4 regions of the Vibrio sp. R15-SG3-ISO1A genome follow, and region 2 is predicted to be linked to each of the others. Evidence: predicted binding sites of a transcription regulator. Region 2 holds the regulator's gene; each other region holds the start of a gene.
The links. Region 2 encodes CRP, which controls carbon source genes, mostly activating them, when cyclic AMP is high. Its sites were predicted from a motif close to TGTGANNNNNNTCACA; they were not measured.
Positions count from the first base shown of each region.

Region 1 (4,744 bases), on a different contig from region 2:
TCAATCTTACTTTTTAGCTGTTCAAGCTCAGTGTCGAGTAGGCGTTGGCTTTTTTCCAATGAGTCAATCCCTTACCGCTAAGTAAACCTATCAAACTTTAGTACTAAACCTCAGTATAATATGAACATTGACGGGTTTACGACTATCAAAAGCATCAAACATTCCACCTTTTACAGGGATGCGTCACACTTCTATTTATTATGAGAGCAGCTCACGCAGTGTCAAAGGGGATTGAGTCAATTCAAGCCGTTGCGCTGCGGTCATGCCTTGTTTGTCTTGGTAGCACAAATTATGCCACGCTCTAAAAATATCCAACATAGGCAGTAGGCCACCCGGTCTGAGTTTGCGACGCGGCTCATTGATAAAACCGCTAAAGAGCGTTTGAAAACGAGACTGGAAAAACGCCGTTTGACGAATGGAAGCCCTGCGCAGCCAGTAGTTAGGTCGATTATCTTGTCCTGCGAGATAGCAGATGCCCTTGGCGTATTGACCATCGGAAGTAATCGCCCAGCGATCGCGCCACCAACCCATATGCACGATGTCGATTTTGTCCAAACTGTGGTTCAGAGACCACTGTGGATCTTCTTCGACATACATAAGGTCGATATTTTGACGCTGAATTCTAGGCAGGCATATGCTTAATGCTGCAGAGCGAAGCACCGGATCTTGCGGTAGATAGATGGAAACTTGGCGGTCGTCCTGACACAAATCCAGCACATGTAAGAAATGGGCGTACGAGGTGTACGGTGCTCTGATTAATGCCCCTTTAGAGGGGTAATGGAAGACGGTGAGGTTGCCCATGGGATCTTCCACATTGCCTCGCGCCAAAATGGTTTGGTACTGCTGATCGATGCGCTCGCGAAGATCGCTCGGTGGCGTTGGCACGGGCAGGTTGGCCTCAGAGCAGTGATCGCGTGAGACAAAACGCGCAGGCGTTTGGTACGGGTCATGATCGATGCCACCAACGGGTTCTTCATTAGCCGAGTAGTTGACGTGTTGGCACAAAATGTAGCCGCTGTGGGCTTCACCCGTCGCAAACCACAATACGCCGTTATTGCTTTTTGGTTGCAGGGTGACGTAGTGAGATGCGAGTTCGTAGTGTTTAGCGTGGTTGACCCAACGAGCGTCAATCATGGCAAGCTTGCGTCGGCAGCGGCTGGCAATATGGTCAACATGGTCATAAAAGGTTTTGGGGTTGATGGAAAGCTTGCGGCAGATTTCACGCACAGTATAACCCGTATACAGCAACCCAAGCAGGTTTTCTTGAAATTGACGTTTTTTGTTCGCCCCTGACCACTTATCGACAAAGGTCGATTGGCACGCTTTGCAACGATAGCGTTGCCTATCACCACTGTAGCCAAACGCGTGGTAGAGGTGTTTATGTGTGTGAACCGAAAGGCCCATGTTGGGACAATCAGGCTGGCGACAAGCGGGCAGCCCATCGCTGTGTAGCTGGCGTAAACGTTGCAGTTCAGTCAGCACATCTTGATTGTTAAGTAAGGGGGGGAAAGCACCGCACTCCCGGCATACCATCGCAGGTCGTTTAGGGTTAGCGTGCTGCACAACGTAACGATGCGCATCACTCAATCCAAAGTTGTCACACGCCAATGTTTTACAAAAATTGAGCTGTAACCCATCTGCTTCCTTTGGCAGTTTGCCAGTTGTCACTCTCTCCCCCTCGGGACTATCTGGGCAGCCAAGCGGTCACTTGGCTGCAATATCGTTACAGGTTGATAGCAGTTTCTAGCGCCACTTTCATCATGTCATTGAACGATTTTTGACGCTCTTCTGAGCTCAGCTTTTCACCACGGATGATGTGATCAGAGACAGTCAGAATGGTGAGCGCTTTTGCACCAAGGTCAGCGGCAACGCCGTAGATGCCTGCAGCTTCCATATCCACACCAAGGATGCCGAGTTTTTCCATCTTCTCGAAGATATCTGCTTCTGGTGTGTAGAAGAGATCTGCTGAGAATACGTTACCGACTTTGACTGGCACGTTTTGCGCGCGAGCTTGAGCAACGGCGGTTTCAAGAAGACCAAAGTCCGCAATGGCTGCGAAATCGTGATCGTTGAAACGGATTCGGTTAACTTTTGAGTCTGTGGAGGCGCCCATGCCAATCACGACGTCCATCAATTTTACGTCGTCACGTACAGCGCCACAGCTACCGACACGAATCACGTTCTTCACACCGAACTCGGCAATCAACTCATGAACGTAGATACAGCAAGATGGGATGCCCATGCCGTGACCCATCACCGACACTTTTTTGCCTTTGTAGGTGCCTGTGTAACCAAACATGTTGCGAACGTCACAAACTTGTTTGACGTCATCAAGGAATGTCTCTGCGATGTATTTAGCGCGTAGCGGATCGCCTGGCATCAATACGGTTTCTGCAAAGTCGCCTGGCTGAGCATTAATGTGTGGGGTTGCCATAGTCATTACTCCAATTGGGTCAGTAATCGCGGTGCTGATTACCAATTATGTTGAACTTCAATTCTGTGTTGAGGCAATACTAGCCTTGTCAGCCATTGTTCCTTGAGAGGTTGCTCACAAAACAGGGTGTGCCATGACGATTTTGAGATATTGATAACCAAATGTGTTGAAAGTGATTTGGCAATCGATTTGCAAAAACGTTTGCTTGGGTAGTGAACCAAAATGGTTAAGTTTGCGTAACATTGTACAAATAATTTTTTTGTACATGTTTCAAGTGCTGTGCTACTACTTATATGAGAAATTGAGTTATACAAGAAATTAAGTTGTACACATTTGATGGTGATGGGAGCTCAACATGGAAAAGCAAATTACGATCGGTATCAGTTCTTGTGTGCTGGGAGAAAAAGTCCGTTTCGACTCGGGTCATAAGATCAGCAAGTTTGTCACGAAAGAGTTGGCACCGTTTTTTGAATTTATGCCGATATGCCCTGAAGTGGGAATGGGGATGCCGGTTCCTAGGCCGACGATTCGATTGATGTCAAACGACGAGCGCATTGCGCTGGTAGAGACCAAAGATTCGAGCAAAGATCACACGGACGCTATGATTCGCTATTCCCAAGAGAAGGTTGCCAGTTTAGTCGATGAAGAGCTATGCGGTTACATCGTTTGTGCTAAATCGCCCACCTGTGGAATGGAGCGCGTTAAAGTATACCGTAAAGCTGGTGCGGAAAATATTGGGGTTGGGCTGTATACACAGCAGTTGATGGAGCAGATGCCATGGCTACCCGTTGAGGAAGATGGACGGCTCAATGATCCTGTGTTGAAAGAGAACTTCATTACCCGCGTCTATACCCTACGTGATTTTTATGACTCAATGGGTGAGACGCCGACCCGTGGCAAAATCATCGCTTTCCACTCGCGTTACAAGTTGACCTTAATGGCTCATCACCCTGAAGCGTACAAAGAGCTTGGGCGCATGGTTGCCAACATCAAAGAGTACGACATCGAAGAGTTTTACCACTTGTACCGTACCGCGCTGATGCAAGCGGTGGCCAATCGCGCCAGTCGTAAAAACAACACTAACGTGCTGATGCACATCCAAGGTTACTTTAAGCGTCATCTCGACAAAGAACAAAAGTCTGAGCTGCGCCGCGTGATCGACGAATACCGTGTGGGTTTGCTGCCTTTGTTGGCGCCGCTAACGCTCATCAAACATTATCTATCCACTCATCCCGATGAATACTTGGCGAAGCAAAAGTTTCTGCAGCCACACCCACAGGAGTTAAGACTGCGTTATGGTCTGTGAAAAAAATTGGTATGCGATTCGAGAGGTCTCGGATTTAACCGGAGTTAAGCCTGTGACGCTGCGAGCGTGGCAGCGTCGCTATAACTTGATCCAACCGGAGCGCACTGAAAAAGGCCACAGACTCTACACGGATGAGCACATTGCACTCATCAATGAGATTCAAGGCTGGCTCGCGAAAGGGATTTCGATTGGTAAAGTGAAAGCCCTGCTCGGGTCTGATTTGCCAGATGAAGCGCTAGATATCGGCAGTTTAGAGGCAGTAGAGGAGGTGCTTGAAGCGCTGACTAACCTCAACACTAAGCGTGCAGAGAGTGTGATTAATGGTGTGCTGAAAGAGTATCCTCTTGAGTTGGTTGAGCGTCAGTTCATCACGCCAACGCTCAACGCGCTCGCTCTAGTGAAACAAAGTCTGCGATCTTTACATCTTGGTCTGTTTAACACCTTGATGGTCACCAAGCTCAACCAGATCATTGAGGCGGAAAACAAGGTGGCCCATCGCGGTAAATGTTTGGCAATCAATCTCGATGCGGCGCGCGATATTCACACTCAACTGTGGGCCCTGAGTCTGGTCAGTCAAGGCTATCGAGTCTTGATGATTGATGGCGTCGAGGATCTGTCGGGCCTCTTAGAGCACACCGCCGTTCACCGCTTTGAACAACTGGCGTTTTACAGTGCTACGAAACCGAGTGAATCTCAGCTTAGTGTGATCAAAGAGTTAGAAGCGCAGCATGGGCAAGTCTCGCTGTCAGAAATGATCGAATTGGTAAGGAGAACGTTTTGAATATTGTTTGGTTTCGCCGTGATTTACGTGTTGAAGACAATCATGCCTTAGTGAGCGCCGTGAATCGAGGTCAACCGGTCGTGGCGTTATACATCGCAACGCCTGGTACCTGGCAAACCCATGATCATAGTCCAAGGCAAGCGGATCTCATCTACCGTCGCTTGCACGAGTTAAAGACGGAATTAGCCGAACTCGACATCCCGCTTTATTACGCGCAAGTCGA
Region 1 is NZ_JCBDGH010000058.1:20,297-25,040, reverse strand. It holds gene AC6R0L_RS08800 (hypothetical protein) at 1-59, opposite strand, end outside; gene AC6R0L_RS08795 (transposase) at 199-1,668, opposite strand; gene deoD (purine-nucleoside phosphorylase) at 1,724-2,434, opposite strand; gene AC6R0L_RS08785 (YbgA family protein) at 2,790-3,740, shown strand; gene AC6R0L_RS08780 (MerR family transcriptional regulator) at 3,730-4,521, shown strand; gene phrB (deoxyribodipyrimidine photo-lyase) at 4,518-4,744, shown strand, end outside.
Region 1: deoD (purine-nucleoside phosphorylase) is a predicted target of CRP. The motif match lies at 2,538-2,553, and genes of this name have one in related genera.

Region 2 (4,744 bases):
CTACCGCGATGAGCCACTGCTTGACGCGGCAACCATCGTCTCCGCGCCTTTGGATTTGTCGGCCTGCGCCAAGCGAATCGAGCAGGGTTTCTCCAAGGTCTACAAAACCTACCTGCTCTCCTCACTTAAGAAAAACGCGCTGCGTAAACATCATCTGTTAAAAGGCGAGCTCGATCTCTCTTATCAAAGCATCAAACGGGTCACTAAACTGATGGAGTTTGATGACCTCATCACAGCTCCCCTCCACGGTTTTAAAGACGCGCAAGACTACTACCAGCGCTGCTCTGGGATTCACCGCCTGAAAGAGATCCGCCTGCCGACACAAATCATCCACGCCAAAGACGACCCGTTTATGACGCCCGACGTCATCCCGAAATTTGTCCTGCCCGACAACATCGACTACCGCCTGTTCGATCAAGGCGGCCACGTTGGTTTTCTCACTGGCAGCGCCATCAAGCCGCGCTTTTGGTTAGAAGAGGCGTTGCCGGCGTACTATGAATCCCTAAGCGTTTCGAATCGTTAGCCATTTCGGCATAATAGCCGCCTTCAACTTTCATCATAAATGAATGAGGTATTTATGATCATCCCTTGGCAACAGATCGCCCCTGACACCCTAGACAACCTGATCCGTGAATTTGTACTGCGTGAAGGGACGGACTATGGCGAGCAGGAAATCTCTCTTGACGAGAAAATCGCCCAGATCCGTCAGAGCTTGGTGAGTGGTGAAGCGGTGGTGGTCTATTCAGAGCTGCATGAGAGCGTGGATATTCAACTCAAATCAAAGTTTTAATATTTCCAGTGCGTTAAAAAACACCATACCGTGATCAATCAATAGAACATGCTATATTGGTCATCATTTGACAAGGAATAAGACAAGGTTTGTCATGTCAGCAAAACACCCCATTATTGCCGTAACGGGTTCTTCCGGTGCGGGCACAACCACGACCTCTGAAGCGTTTCGCAAAATGTTTAACATGATGCGCGTGAAACCGGCTTGGGTGGAAGGGGACAGTTTCCACCGCTTTACGCGCCCAGAAATGGATGTCGAGATCCGCAAAGCGCGCGAGCAAGGACGCCACATCAGCTACTTTGGCCCGCAGGCGAACGACTTCCCTGCCCTGTCTGAGTTTTTTAAGCAGTATGGCAATGAAGGCACAGGGCAAATTCGTCGCTACTTGCACACCTTCGATGAAGCCGTGCCCTACAATCAAATGCCGGGCACCTTCACGCCGTGGCAAGATTTGCCGGAAAATTCTGACGTGCTGTTCTACGAAGGACTGCATGGCGGCGTGGTGGATGGTGAGGTCAACGTCGCCCAACACGTCGACTTTTTGATTGGCATGGTGCCGATTGTGAACTTGGAGTGGATTCAAAAATTCGTCCGTGACACGCGCGATCGCGGTCACTCACGCGAAGCGGTAATGGACTCGATTGTCCGCTCGATGGACGACTACCTCAACTACATTACCCCGCAATTTTCGCGTACCCACATCAACTTCCAACGCGTGCCGACCGTCGATACGTCCAACCCACTTAACGCTAAAGGCATCCCAAGTTTAGATGAAAGCTTTGTGGTGATCCGCCTGCGCGGCATCAAACAGGTCGACTTCCCATATCTGCTCGCTATGATTGATGGCTCTTTCATGTCGCGCCACAACACCATTGTCGTGCCGGGGGGTAAGATGAGTTTTGCGATGGAGCTCATCGTCAGACCTATCCTACAGCAGCTTATCGAGACGGGTAAAATTGGCTAGCGATCAGTCCTAAGACCCGTTTACTTGTCATACCGTGATCATGTGCACATTTTTGCGTAAACAATCACCAACTTGACACGATTAAAATCAAGAAATCCCTTTTGAAAAAGGCTACTATTTGTAACCGAAACAAAGATGGCTTGCAGCATTGAATAAGTGCTCTTATCCTAAAAAGCCTTGTTCAAGGCTTCGCGCCTTTTACTGGCGCGACAAAAATGGAAAGCGGCAAGCGTACCCTGCAGAGGAAGTGAGATATTATGGTTCTAGGTAAACCTCAAACCGATCCAACATTAGAGTGGTTCCTGTCACATTGTCATATTCATAAGTACCCATCAAAAAGCACATTGATCCACGCCGGTGAGAAAGCAGAGACGCTTTACTACATCGTCAAAGGCTCTGTGGCGGTACTGATTAAAGACGAAGAAGGTAAGGAAATGATCCTTTCTTACCTAAACCAAGGTGACTTTATCGGTGAACTTGGTCTATTTGAAGAAGATCAAGAGCGTACCGCTTGGGTTCGCGCTAAATCACCTTGTGAAGTTGCAGAGATCTCATTCAAGAAGTTCCGTCAGCTTATCCAAGTCAACCCTGACATCCTAATGCGTCTATCTGCGCAAATGGCAAGCCGCCTACAAGTGACGAGCCAAAAAGTCGGTGACCTCGCCTTCCTAGACGTGACAGGCCGCATCGCGCAAACGCTACTTAACCTAGCGAAGCAGCCAGATGCCATGACGCACCCAGACGGCATGCAAATCAAGATCACTCGTCAAGAGATCGGTCAGATTGTCGGCTGTTCACGCGAGACCGTTGGCCGTATCTTGAAGATGCTTGAAGAGCAAAACCTGATCTCCGCCCACGGTAAAACCATCGTCGTCTACGGCACGCGATAGGGTATTAGAGGCGAGTTCCTAGTGACGAGTTCCTAGAGAAAACCTTTAAAGATTAAGAAAGCCACCCTGTCTACCAGCGGTGGCTTTTTATTTACCAGTACCCAGTTCCCATCACCCACTACCTATTACCCATCACCCATTTCACCAGCCCCCTCTAGGAACTAGTAACTAGGAACTAGGCACTCCCATCAACTAGGCACTCCCTACCCATTCGTACTCTCAAATATCTTATCCGCTGACGCTGCGACAAACCCTGGGTAGAGCTCACCATTACTCATCGGATAGCGTTTGGCGAATTCGTAGAAGCCACCTGGGATCACTTGCGTACCGTCACTAAAGCTCACCTCGACTCTGTCTGCCATGGTGGACGATTGCTCAAGCAGTACCTCTGGTGAGCCTTTCACTTCGCCACCCGACTCATTGATGACAAAGCCCGCTTGGCGCAGGTGCTCATTCACCGCCGCGACCTCGTCAAATGCCTTGAGCTGATTAACGCTTACGGTGAAATGGTTGGCCCCATAGCCGTGCGCCGCAAGCCATGCTGCGTACTCACTCTCTTGGGCGAGGGTTTGAAAATCTTCATAGCTGAGATCCCACAAACGGCCCGCATACAAAAACTCATGGCTTTGCAGTGCGGATACCTCCACTTGTGCCACCAGCTTGCTGACAATGCTTTGCAGCGGCGCTGAGCACTCTTCGACTTTCAGCTCACTGATGAACACTTTTGGCAACGTCGGATCGGCGTGCTCGTAGTGCTTGGCGACCAAGTGTTTGCTCTCAAACAGGTAGTCACCGCACGCTTGGTAACCCAGCGCAATAAATGGCGCAGCCAATGTCTCGATACCGAGCGGCGCAATGTTAAAGGTACGCAGCGCAATATGGTCATTGATCAGCGGCTCATCTTCTTCTAAAAGCTGATGAACCTTGGCCGCTTGAGGACATAGACGGGAAATATAGTCTTGCCACAGTAAATCGAACAGTTGAGCAGGCGTCATAACGTCTCCATGTTAATCGTGAAGCTGAATCGTGAAGCTAGTTCTTTAAAAGAATGGCTTAATCACAAACCTAGCAATGAGTCGAACACCTTGGGCTCCAAGCGAGCCCAAGGTGCGTCTTACAGTTCTACACCCGGGCTTAACGTCTCAGGCAGCAAGGTGTGCTCGCCTTCCATCGACGCCATAGGGTAAGCGCAATAATCCGCAGCGTAGTAAGCACTTGGGCGAAGGTTGCCCGAGGCGCCCGGTCCGCCAAACGGCGCATCGCCACTCGCCCCAGTTAATTGGCGGTTGCGATTGACGATCCCTGCACGAATGTGGTCAACAAAGTAGGCCCACTCATCATCATCGGTGGACACCAGCCCAGCAGAGAGACCAAAGCGGGTGTCATTGGCCAGCTCAACCGCGCGCTCAAGACCTTGATAACGCACCACTTGCAGCAGCGGGCCAAAGTATTCTTCATCTGGCAGCGCTTCGATGGCCGTGACATCAATAATCCCCGGAGTGACAAACGCCGCCTCGCCCGCTTTCGCTTCCACCAAGCTCACACCACCAAGGCTCTGCAAGTTCGCCTGTGCGTTAAGGATAAAGTGTGCCGCAGCTTTCGAAATTTGTGGGCCCATAAAAGGCGCTGGCTCTGCAAACGGCTGATCGACACGCAGCTTGCGTGTGGCCTCAACCAAGCGATTGACCAAGGCATCGCCTTTGTCGCCCACAGGCACATAGAGACGACGCGCGCAGGTACAACGCTGCCCGGCACTGATAAAGGCCGATTGCAAAATGGTGTAGACCGTCGCGTCCAGCTCACCATAGTGCTCACTGATGACCATAGGGTTGTTGCCGCCCATCTCCAGTGCCAGCATCTTGTCTGGCTGACCGGCAAATTGGCGATGCAGCAGGTGACCTGTATTGGCGCTACCAGTAAACAGCAGGCCATCAATGCCTTTCGACTCTGCTAGCGCAATGCCCGTCTCTTTGCCCCCTTGGACTAAGTTGATCACGCCCGCAGGCAATCCAGCTTGTTGCCACAGCTTCATCGCTAGCTCACCGGTCAGCGGCGTTTGCTCTGACGGTTTGAACACCACGGTATTGCCCGCCAGCAGCG
Region 2 is NZ_JCBDGH010000092.1:34,885-39,628, reverse strand. It holds gene AC6R0L_RS16750 (hydrolase) at 1-523, shown strand, start outside; gene AC6R0L_RS16745 (YheU family protein) at 578-790, shown strand; gene AC6R0L_RS16740 (phosphoribulokinase) at 885-1,754, shown strand; gene crp (cAMP-activated global transcriptional regulator CRP) at 2,012-2,644, shown strand; gene AC6R0L_RS16730 (DUF1338 domain-containing protein) at 2,848-3,639, opposite strand; gene astD (succinylglutamate-semialdehyde dehydrogenase) at 3,759-4,744, opposite strand, start outside.

Region 3 (4,744 bases), on a different contig from region 2:
AACTCGAGCGTTTGCTGCGCGTCTTCGTATTGCTCCAAATTGATCTGCGCTCGTGCAATATTACGCCATTGCAACTGAGTAAAGTGGTTGCTGGCGGTTTCTGGTCTCACGGCGGTATCGAGCCACTGCTTCATTGAGTCAAGATCGCCGCGTGCTTGCCAAAACAGAATCAACGACAGTGATGCGTTTGCGGTCCAATCGACGTGATAGGTTGATTGTTTGAGTAGATGCAAAATATGGTCGATGTATTTCGCGGCTCGGTCGAGCTCGCCACGGCCAATTGCAATGCGAGCCAACATCGAGTAGCTATGTAAGTGCTTACTTGGGCTCTGTTTGCCCAGTACATCGATGCCTTTGAACGCGCAGTCTTCGGCTTCGTCCAAACGGTTCCAACACCAGAGGATTTGCGCGCGTACTCGCAGCAAAAATTCATGCATCGGCACTTGATGCAGTTGTTGCTCTTCAATCAGTTTGAAGGCGTTGTCTTGCACTTCGTATGCTGCTTGCACATAGCCTTGTGCGATCAAAATCTCGCTTTGTTGTAACATCGCCCACAGCGCCTGATGATAGACCTGATACTGGCGAGCCAGTTTCTCTGTTTGCTGCATCATAGGCAACGCGCGGCTGAGACGGCCAAGGACGTGATTGACCTCGCCGACGACCGAGGTCGCAACAATGCGGCTTCGATAGACCGTGCTGTCAACTTGGCTCAGTGCCAGCTCAGCCAGTTCCAGCGCTTTTTCTGGTTGGTTCTGGTTGATGGCGACTTGCGCGCGCAGGGCGTTGAACTCGCCTTGCTCTTTGCTGCTGAGTACCACGTTGAACTGGCGCATTTGCTCATCGGCTTTGGCAAGCAAGTCACCGACATCGTTGTAGCGGTGCTGACTCTGAGCAAGCCACGCTTGCAACATACACAATTTCGGTTCGCTGTAGAGCTGCTCCGGCGATAACGAATCAATGGCCTGCTCTAGGGCTTTAAGTTCACCACCATTGAACATTTTCCAGCCAAACTGGCTCAAAATATCGGCGATCAGTTGGCTGTCTTTGGCTTCTTGCGCGTGTTTGAGTGCCTCATGGGGCGAGGATTGTTTGAGCCAAGCGCGCGCGGCGACTTGGTGCAGCTCTTGCTCTTTTTGCGGCATACGCGCTGAGCGCTCATGTGCAAGAAACTCGGCAAATAGATTGTGGAAGCGATACCAGTTTTGCTCACCTTCAAGCGGGTGGATAAACAACCCATAGCGGTTGAGCGACTCAATCATACTGAGGGCGTCATCACGCTGAGTCAGCGCCGCCACCATGCTGTCGTTGAAGTGATCCAGCACCGAGCATTGCAGTAAGAACTGACGTGTCTCTTGGTCGAGCAGATCAAACACTTCTTCAACCAAATAATCCCACAGATGCGCGTGATTAAATTGCGAAAAAGACTCAGCCGATTGCGCCAACGTGCGATTTTGACCTTGCGCTTGAAGGGCGATCAACTGCAGGGCCGATGGCCAACCTTCGACGTAGTTGCGCAGGTTGTCTGCCGTGGCATCATCAATGCCATCGGCGATGCGCTGGTTGAAGAAACGGGTGGTCTCTTCCGTATCGAACGCCAGTAACTCGTCACCGATCTCAATCATCAGATCGCGCACACGTAAGTTGGCCGTGCCCAGTGGCGGCGCGGCGCGACTGGTGACGACTAATGTCAGGTTGTCGGGCATGTGCTTGAGGAAAAAGCGCATCGCCTCGTGGATCTCATCGTCAGAAATGAGGTGGTAGTCATCAAGGACCACATAACACTCGTTAAAATACTCGGACATCTCCGCAAATACTTCACTGAACAAGGAGTGAAGTGAGGAAAATTGACGCTTTTCGGCCAATTTTTGTGAATTCGGGCAAGCCTGGTTGGTCGCTTTGTTTAGGGCTTGCAGCAGGTAGTTCATGAAGCGGAACGGGTCATTATCGCTTTCATCGATGCTGTACCAGCCGACATTAGGTTTGTCGGCGAGCCACTGGGCGGCCATGGTGGTTTTGCCGTATCCGGCAGGCGAGCGAAAAAGCACCAGTTTGTAGCAGGGTGCTTGCTGAAGTAAATCAAGAACTCTTGGGCGTACGATGGCGTTGTGTAAACGGCCAGGACGCGTGAGTTTCGAAGGAATCCACATCTTCTCATCCTTATCTTATTGTCAGTGAACGTGTCAGCGAGCACGACGTCAAGATGGGTTGTTTCTTGTTCGATTTTTTGTTGTTGAGTGGGATGTTACTTAAGAGTTGGGGGGATTGTTATGTGAGGAGAGCGACTTTTTCGCATATTTCACATTTTGCGCGTGTCTACGCCCCTATTTTGTGATTTGAGTCACGTTAATCTGTTCGGTAAAACTTGTCTCAACTCATGCTTTGCACGAGAAATCGTGTAATTTGCACTCAGGATGAAAACATTCTGTGATTCACGCTGCATATTTTTCATTTGCCAGTTTTTGATTTCGACGAAGTTTCATACACCTTAGGTAAGGTCGTTTAGGGTCATGGTGTGATCTTAATCAACAGAGTCCAGTTCACTCATCGGTTTATTGCGAGTTGGATCACTGCTTGTTGTGAATTACGCCCTCTACGCCCTGACTCCTCCTCCTAAATCGCTACCGAAGTAGGAGGATGTTTTGCAAGACAGAGCATTGCACGATATGTCTCAGATGGATTGAAACCGATAAGTGAGATTTCTCTAATGAAACCTACTCAACAGAAAAAATTTGATAAAGCCAGCTTTCAAGCTGACGTTAAAATGCACCTTTCTGCGACCTACGCGAAAACCGTAGACACCGCAACTCCGCGTGAATGGTACCTTGCTATGGGTAAAGCCCTGGCAGAGATCACAACGCTGGATCTTTTGAAAACCGAGCAAGACCCACGCATCAAGAACGCGAAAAGCGTCAACTATTTATCTCTTGAATTTCTTATCGGTCGTTTGACCGGTAACAACCTAATCAGCTTAGGTCTCTACGAGCAGATCACAGATGCAATGGCCGAACTGGGCCAAAACCTGACCGACTTGTTGGAAGAAGAGCGCGACCCGTCTCTGGGTAACGGTGGTCTAGGTCGTTTGGCGGCGTGTTTTATGGATTCTTGTGCAGCGCAAGAGTTCCCAACCGTTGGTTACGGTTTGCACTACGAATACGGTCTGTTCAAGCAATCTTTTGTTGACGGACGTCAACAAGAAGCGCCGGATGCTTGGCGTGGTGTCGAAGGCTACCCGTGGGAAGTCGCGCGCCCAGAATTAGCGCAAGAAATTGGCTTCTACGGCAGCGTTGAAGTGAATTACGAGAACGGCAAAGAAGTACGCAAATGGGTACCGGGCATGAGCGTGAAAGCGATGCCTTGGGACTTACCGATTGTCGGTTATGAATCTGACACGGTATACCCGCTGCGTTTGTGGGAATGTCAGGCGATTGCGCCATTCTCATTGGCAAGTTTCAACAACGGCGATTACTTCGAAGCGCAGCACGCGCTGATTGACGCCGGCAACATTACTAAAGTGCTGTACCCGAATGACAACCATGAGAAAGGCAAAACACTGCGTTTGATGCAGCAGTACTTCCACTCAGCAGCATCGGTACGTGACATTTTACGTCGTCACGAAGCAGCGGGTTTTGCACTTGCGGATCTTCCAAAGCAAGAAACGATTCAGCTTAACGATACGCACCCAACGATTGCTATCCCTGAATTGATGCGCATTTTGCTCGATGAAAAAGGGCTATCTTGGGATAAAGCGTGGGAAATCAGTTCGCAAACCTTCGCGTACACCAACCACACACTACTACCAGAAGCATTGGAAACGTGGCCAGAGTCTTTGATTCAACGTCTGCTACCACGTCATATGGAGATCATTTTTGAGATCAACCATCGCTTCCTACAAGAAGTGCGCGCAATGTGGCCGGGTGATGGTGAGAAACAAGCGAAGCTGTCGATCATCGAAGAAGGCTTCAACCGTATGGTTCGCATGGCAAACCTGTGTGTGATCGGTTCTTACGCGGTGAACGGTGTAGCGGCGCTGCACTCAGAGTTGGTGAAAAAAGATCTCTTCCCAGAGTTCCACGCGATGTTCCCAACGCGTCTGCACAATGTGACCAATGGTATTACGCCTCGTCGTTGGCTGAAGTTCTGTAACCCAGGTTTATCCGCGCTGATCACTGACAAAATCGGCAGTGAATGGCCAGCGAAGCTTGAGCAGCTTGAAGGTATCGCGAAATACGCTGATGACGCCGAGTTCCAACAAGCGTTTATGGCGGTGAAGAAAGAGAACAAAGAGCGCTTGGCTAAGTGGGTATCAGACAACATGGGCATCGAGCTCGATACCAACGCGATTTTCGATGTGCAAATCAAACGTCTGCACGAGTACAAGCGTCAGCACCTTGATTTGCTGCACATCTTGTCTCTCTACCACCGCATCATTAATGAGCCGGGTTTTGAGTGTACGCCGCGCGTCTGCTTCTTCGCGGCAAAAGCGGCGCCGGGTTACCACTTAGCGAAAGAGATCATCTTCGCAGTGAACAAGATTGCAGAGAAGATCAACAACGACCCACGCATTGGCAACAAGCTGAAAGTCGTCTTCATCCCTGACTACCGCGTGAGCATGGCAGAGATCATCATCCCAGCGGCGGACGTGTCTCAGCAAATCTCGTTGGCCGGTAAAGAAGCGTCCGGTACGGGTAACATGAAGATGGCACTCAACGGTGCGCTGACTATCGGTACTATGGATGGGGCAAAC
Region 3 is NZ_JCBDGH010000058.1:40,183-44,926, reverse strand. It holds gene malT (HTH-type transcriptional regulator MalT) at 1-2,147, opposite strand, end outside; gene AC6R0L_RS08860 (glycogen/starch/alpha-glucan phosphorylase) at 2,705-4,744, shown strand, end outside.
Region 3: malT (HTH-type transcriptional regulator MalT) is a predicted target of CRP. The motif match lies at 2,328-2,343, and genes of this name have one in related genera.

Region 4 (4,744 bases), on a different contig from region 2:
AACTGGCTCACTATATTGAAACCGTTGCTCACTATCGCGCTAAGTTAGCGCAGAGCCAGGGGGTGGATCAGTGGCGCGAAGTGCTGACTCAACTGTTGGATGATTTCTTTTTGGTGGATTTGGATGGTGAAGCGGCGCTCAAATCCATTCGTGATACGTTGGCGATTCTCAAAGAGCAGCTGAATGATGCCGCGTTCAGTGCGCCGCTCTCTGCTGCGATTGTGACGCAATATTTGCGTGACAAGCTCTCTGGTACGCGGGTAAGTCAGCGCTTTCTTGCCGGCCAAGTCAATTTCTGTACCCTCATGCCGATGCGCTCCATCCCATTTAAGACTGTGTGTCTATTGGGGATGAATGAAGGCGTTTATCCAAGGTCTGTGCCGCCGGAAGGGTTTGATTTGATGAATGGTCGCGCTAAGCATGGCGACCGTTCGCGCCGAGATGACGACCGCTACCTTTTCTTAGAGGCGCTGTTATCGGCGCAGGACACGCTTTACATCAGTTATGTCGGGCGCTCAATTCAAGACAACACGCCGCGCATGCCATCGGTGTTGGTCTCTGAGTTAATGGAATACTGCCATCAAAACTACTGTTTGGAAGGCGATTCAGATTTAGGCTGTGATGAGTCCGGCTCGCGCCTTGTTCACCACTTGAGCACGTCTCATCCTATGGTGCCGTTCAGCGCTGAGGCGTTTATTGGCGAGCGGGCGAGTTATGCCCAAGAGTGGTTACCTGCCGCCTTGCGCCAGGGGCAAAAGAGTGGCGACTTCCAGCGTCAGTTGAGTGACTACCTACTCGGCGCACACTTTCCACTCGAGTTGGATTTAGTCGAGCTGCAACGCTTTTGGCGCCTGCCTGTTCAGTACTTTTTCAACCGCCGTTTAAAGGTGACGTTTGAGCCGCCGCAACCTGTGATGAACGATGAAGAGCCCTTTGTGCTGGGCGGACTGGAAAGCTATCAGTTGCGCGATGAGCTGCTTACGACACTGCTGACCGCTCACACATTAGCTGATCGCGATCCTAGTCGCTTGATCGCGCAATGTGTGGCGAAGCATCGCGCCGAAGGGCGTTTGCCTATTGGCGCCTTTGGTGACATTGAGTTTGAAACCAACCGAGTGCAAAGTGAAGAGTTAGCGAAAACCTTGCACGGATTGTGTCAAGCGCCTTGTGAGGATCATGAAGTCACTCTCACGTTGGATGTGCTTGGCGATGGCAAACCCGTACAGCTGGTCGGCTGGTTGACTCAAGTGTACCAATCTGGGCTTGTGCGTTTTCGTACTGGGCGGATTCGATCTCAAGACTATCTCTCCGCTTGGCTTGATCATTTGGCCATGGCCGCCAGTGGTCGTGCGCTGCGCACTCACCTGATCGGCTATGACAAAAAAGAAGGGGCGCAGCATCTAATCTACCCTGCACTAGAGTCTCGTGAGCAAGCGTACGCACTACTCAATGAGCTGGTGGGTCTTTACTACCAAGGCATGAGTGAACCTTTACCTTATTTCCCCCGTACCGCTTTAGCGGCGATAGAAGCGGGCTTTAGTCGCGGAAAGTGGGTGGACGATGAAGACAAATCGCTGAAAAAAATGGCCGAGACGTTCAATGATGGCTACATGTCGAGTGGCGAAGGCAACGACAGTTATATTCGTCGTATTTGGCCGCAATGGGATGAGGAACTGGCCGCTCGAGTGCGTACATTGGCTGCTCGCGTCATTCAAGCACCTCGTCTCGCTGCACAGGATGCTGCCGATGTGTCGTAGAGGGGCAGTGAAGATGAAGAACAAAAATAGAAGATGAAAAGTAAAAAATAGCAGAAGGTAAAGTGGCCGCCAGAAAATCATTATAGTGTAGGGCGTTCGCTGTACGGCCACAGGTCAGAGGGACCATGATTTGTTGGGTTGATGGGCAGACACACTGCCTCAACTCATGCTGCGAATACTAACGACTCACTCTATAGGCTGCTGTGAGTAAGATCGCAGAACTCCCCGTATTTTTATGGGGTTAACAGATAAAATAGCGTTTTATTAACCGGATCACATTGAGTATTAGCACTAATATTGTCGAGCTGAATCGTGATAGGTGAAACATCCATGAATTCATACAATGTGCGATTGAGCCAATGTGTCAACTCGTACAGTTAAAGGGCAGAATTTTATGACCGCATCGTCTCGTCCCACTCTTTCTAGTGGTGGTGATATCACACCGACCGCACTCGATACGATGACTTTTCCATTGCATGGTGCTCGGCTGATTGAAGCCTCCGCTGGGACGGGAAAAACCTTTACCATTGCTGGGCTCTATTTGCGCTTGTTGCTCGGGCATGGCAACGATCACACTCGGCACGCGCACCCGCTCACTGTGGATCAGATTTTGGTGGTGACCTTTACTGAGGCTGCCACGGCGGAGCTACGCGATAGGATCAGGGCGCGTATTCATGACGCGCGCCTTGCTTTTGCTCGTGGCCAAAGCAGCGACCCAGTGATCGAGCCTTTGCTTGAAGCGGTGACGGATCACGCTCAAGCTGCGCAAATATTGCTACAAGCGGAAAGGCAGATGGATGAAGCCGCCGTCTACACGATTCATGGTTTCTGCCAGCGGATGCTGACGCAAAATGCGTTTGAGTCAGGCAGTCGATTTAGCAATGAATTTGTCACTGATGAAAGCCATTTAAAAGCGCAAGTGGTCGCAGATTACTGGCGGCGTAATTTCTATCCATTACCCCCGCAACTGGCAGGTGAAATTCGCCGAATTTGGCGGGCGCCGAATGAGCTGTTAGCCGCGATTTCGAACTATTTGACTGGCGCACCTTTGGCGTTAAGCGTGCCTGCAATGCAGGGCAGCTTAGCGGATCTGCATGAGCGTAATCTGGCTCAAATTGATGAACTTAAGGCGCTTTGGCGAGCGCATCAAGACGAGGTGCTGGCGATCATCAACGAGTCAGACGTCAATAAGCGCAGTTACAGTAAAAAATCGCTACCGACCTGGATAGAGAGTGTTTCTGCCTGGGCAGCCCAAGCGACGACAAACTATGAGATACCTACGGCGCTGGAGAAGTTTGCGCAAAACGCACTGCTTGAAAAAACACCGAAAGGCCAAGCGCCTGAGCACCCGTTATTTGCACGTATTGAAGCCCACCTCGCTCACCCGGTGGATCTGAAAGCGCCGATGTTGGCTCATGCGATAGAGCATTGCCGCACAATGCTGGCAGCGGCCAAAGCTCAGAAGCAGTGGCTCTCGTTTGATGACTTGTTGACTCAGCTCTCTGCGGCGATCGACCTTGATGATACTGAGTTGCTGCGTGAGCGCATTCGCACTCTCTATCCCGTTGCGATGATCGACGAATTCCAAGATACCGACCCGCTGCAATACAGTATTTTCAGTCGTATTTACCTAGATCGTCCTGAGTGTGGTCTGTTTATGATTGGCGACCCGAAACAGGCGATTTATGCGTTTCGTGGCGCGGATATTTTTACCTACATTAAAGCGCGCCAACAGGTGACGTCGCATTTCACTTTGGGCACGAACTGGCGTTCAAGCGCCGATATGGTGGCAGCGGTCAATCAAGTGTTTTCTATGCCAAAAAGCCCGTTTATCTACGATCAAGATATTCCTTTTCATCCCGTCAACGCCTCTCCGGGCTCTGAGCGCAAAGGCTGGACTTTAAGCGGCACACGACAACCAGCGTTGACGTATTGGTTACAAGAAGCCGAAGAGAAACCGCTCGCCAAAGGTGAGTACCTTGAGGCGATGGCGAGTGCGACGGCCAACCAGATCCAGACAATTCTTCAGGCTGCGGCTAATAATGAGGCCATGTTGTTGGGCGCGAAAGGCGAGCAGGCGATTGAGGCCGGTGATATTGCTGTGTTGGTGCGCACTGGGAATGAAGGTCGGATGATCAAACAAGCGCTGGCCGATCAAGGCATTGCCAGTGTCTATCTATCCAATCGAGACAGTGTGTTCAGTTCTGTTGTTGCAAGCGATGTGCAGCGTCTATTGCAAGCGGTGTTGACGCCCGAGTACGACAGAGCGTTAAGAGCGTGCTTAGCCAGCGAACTGTTTGCCCTTGATGCGGCAACACTCGATAGCTTGAACAACGATGAAAACGAGTGGGAAAACGCGATCAATGAGTTTAAAGGTTACCGTCAACTTTGGCAGCAACGCGGCGTATTGCCGATGTTGCGCAGTGTGATCAGCAAGCGTCATATTGCAGAGCGCCTGCTAGAAGAGCAAAACGGTGAGCGAACCCTGACGGATCTGATGCACATGGGTGAGTTGTTGCAACAGATGAGTGGTGAACTCGACAGCGATCATGGCTTGTTGCGTTGGCTAGCGCAATCCATCAGCGATGCGGAGCAAGGGCTTGGTGGCAGTGATGAGCAAATTCAGCGCTTGGAATCGGAGCGTAATCTGGTGCAGATCGTCACCATCCACAAATCGAAAGGGTTGGAGTACGACTTAGTCTTTCTGCCGTTTGCATTGAGCTATCGTGAAGCGAGCGAGGCGAAGTATTACGATGCCGAGCAAGACGTGACCATGCTTGATATTACGGGGCAAAGCGCGGCTTTGGCGCTTGCGGATAACGAACGTCTTGCAGAAGATCTGCGTCTGATTTACGTGGCATTGACGCGTGCGGTATATGGCTGTTTTGTCGGCGCCGCACCACTGCGTAATGGTCGCTCGACCAAAGAGCCGACGGGCGTACACAAAAGTGCGCTGGGTTATTTACTGCAAGATGGCCAAGAGGGGG
Region 4 is NZ_JCBDGH010000070.1:102,377-107,120, forward strand. It holds gene recC (exodeoxyribonuclease V subunit gamma) at 1-1,757, shown strand, start outside; gene recB (exodeoxyribonuclease V subunit beta) at 2,152-4,744, shown strand, end outside.
Region 4: recB (exodeoxyribonuclease V subunit beta) is a predicted target of CRP. The motif match lies at 1,960-1,975, and genes of this name have one in related genera.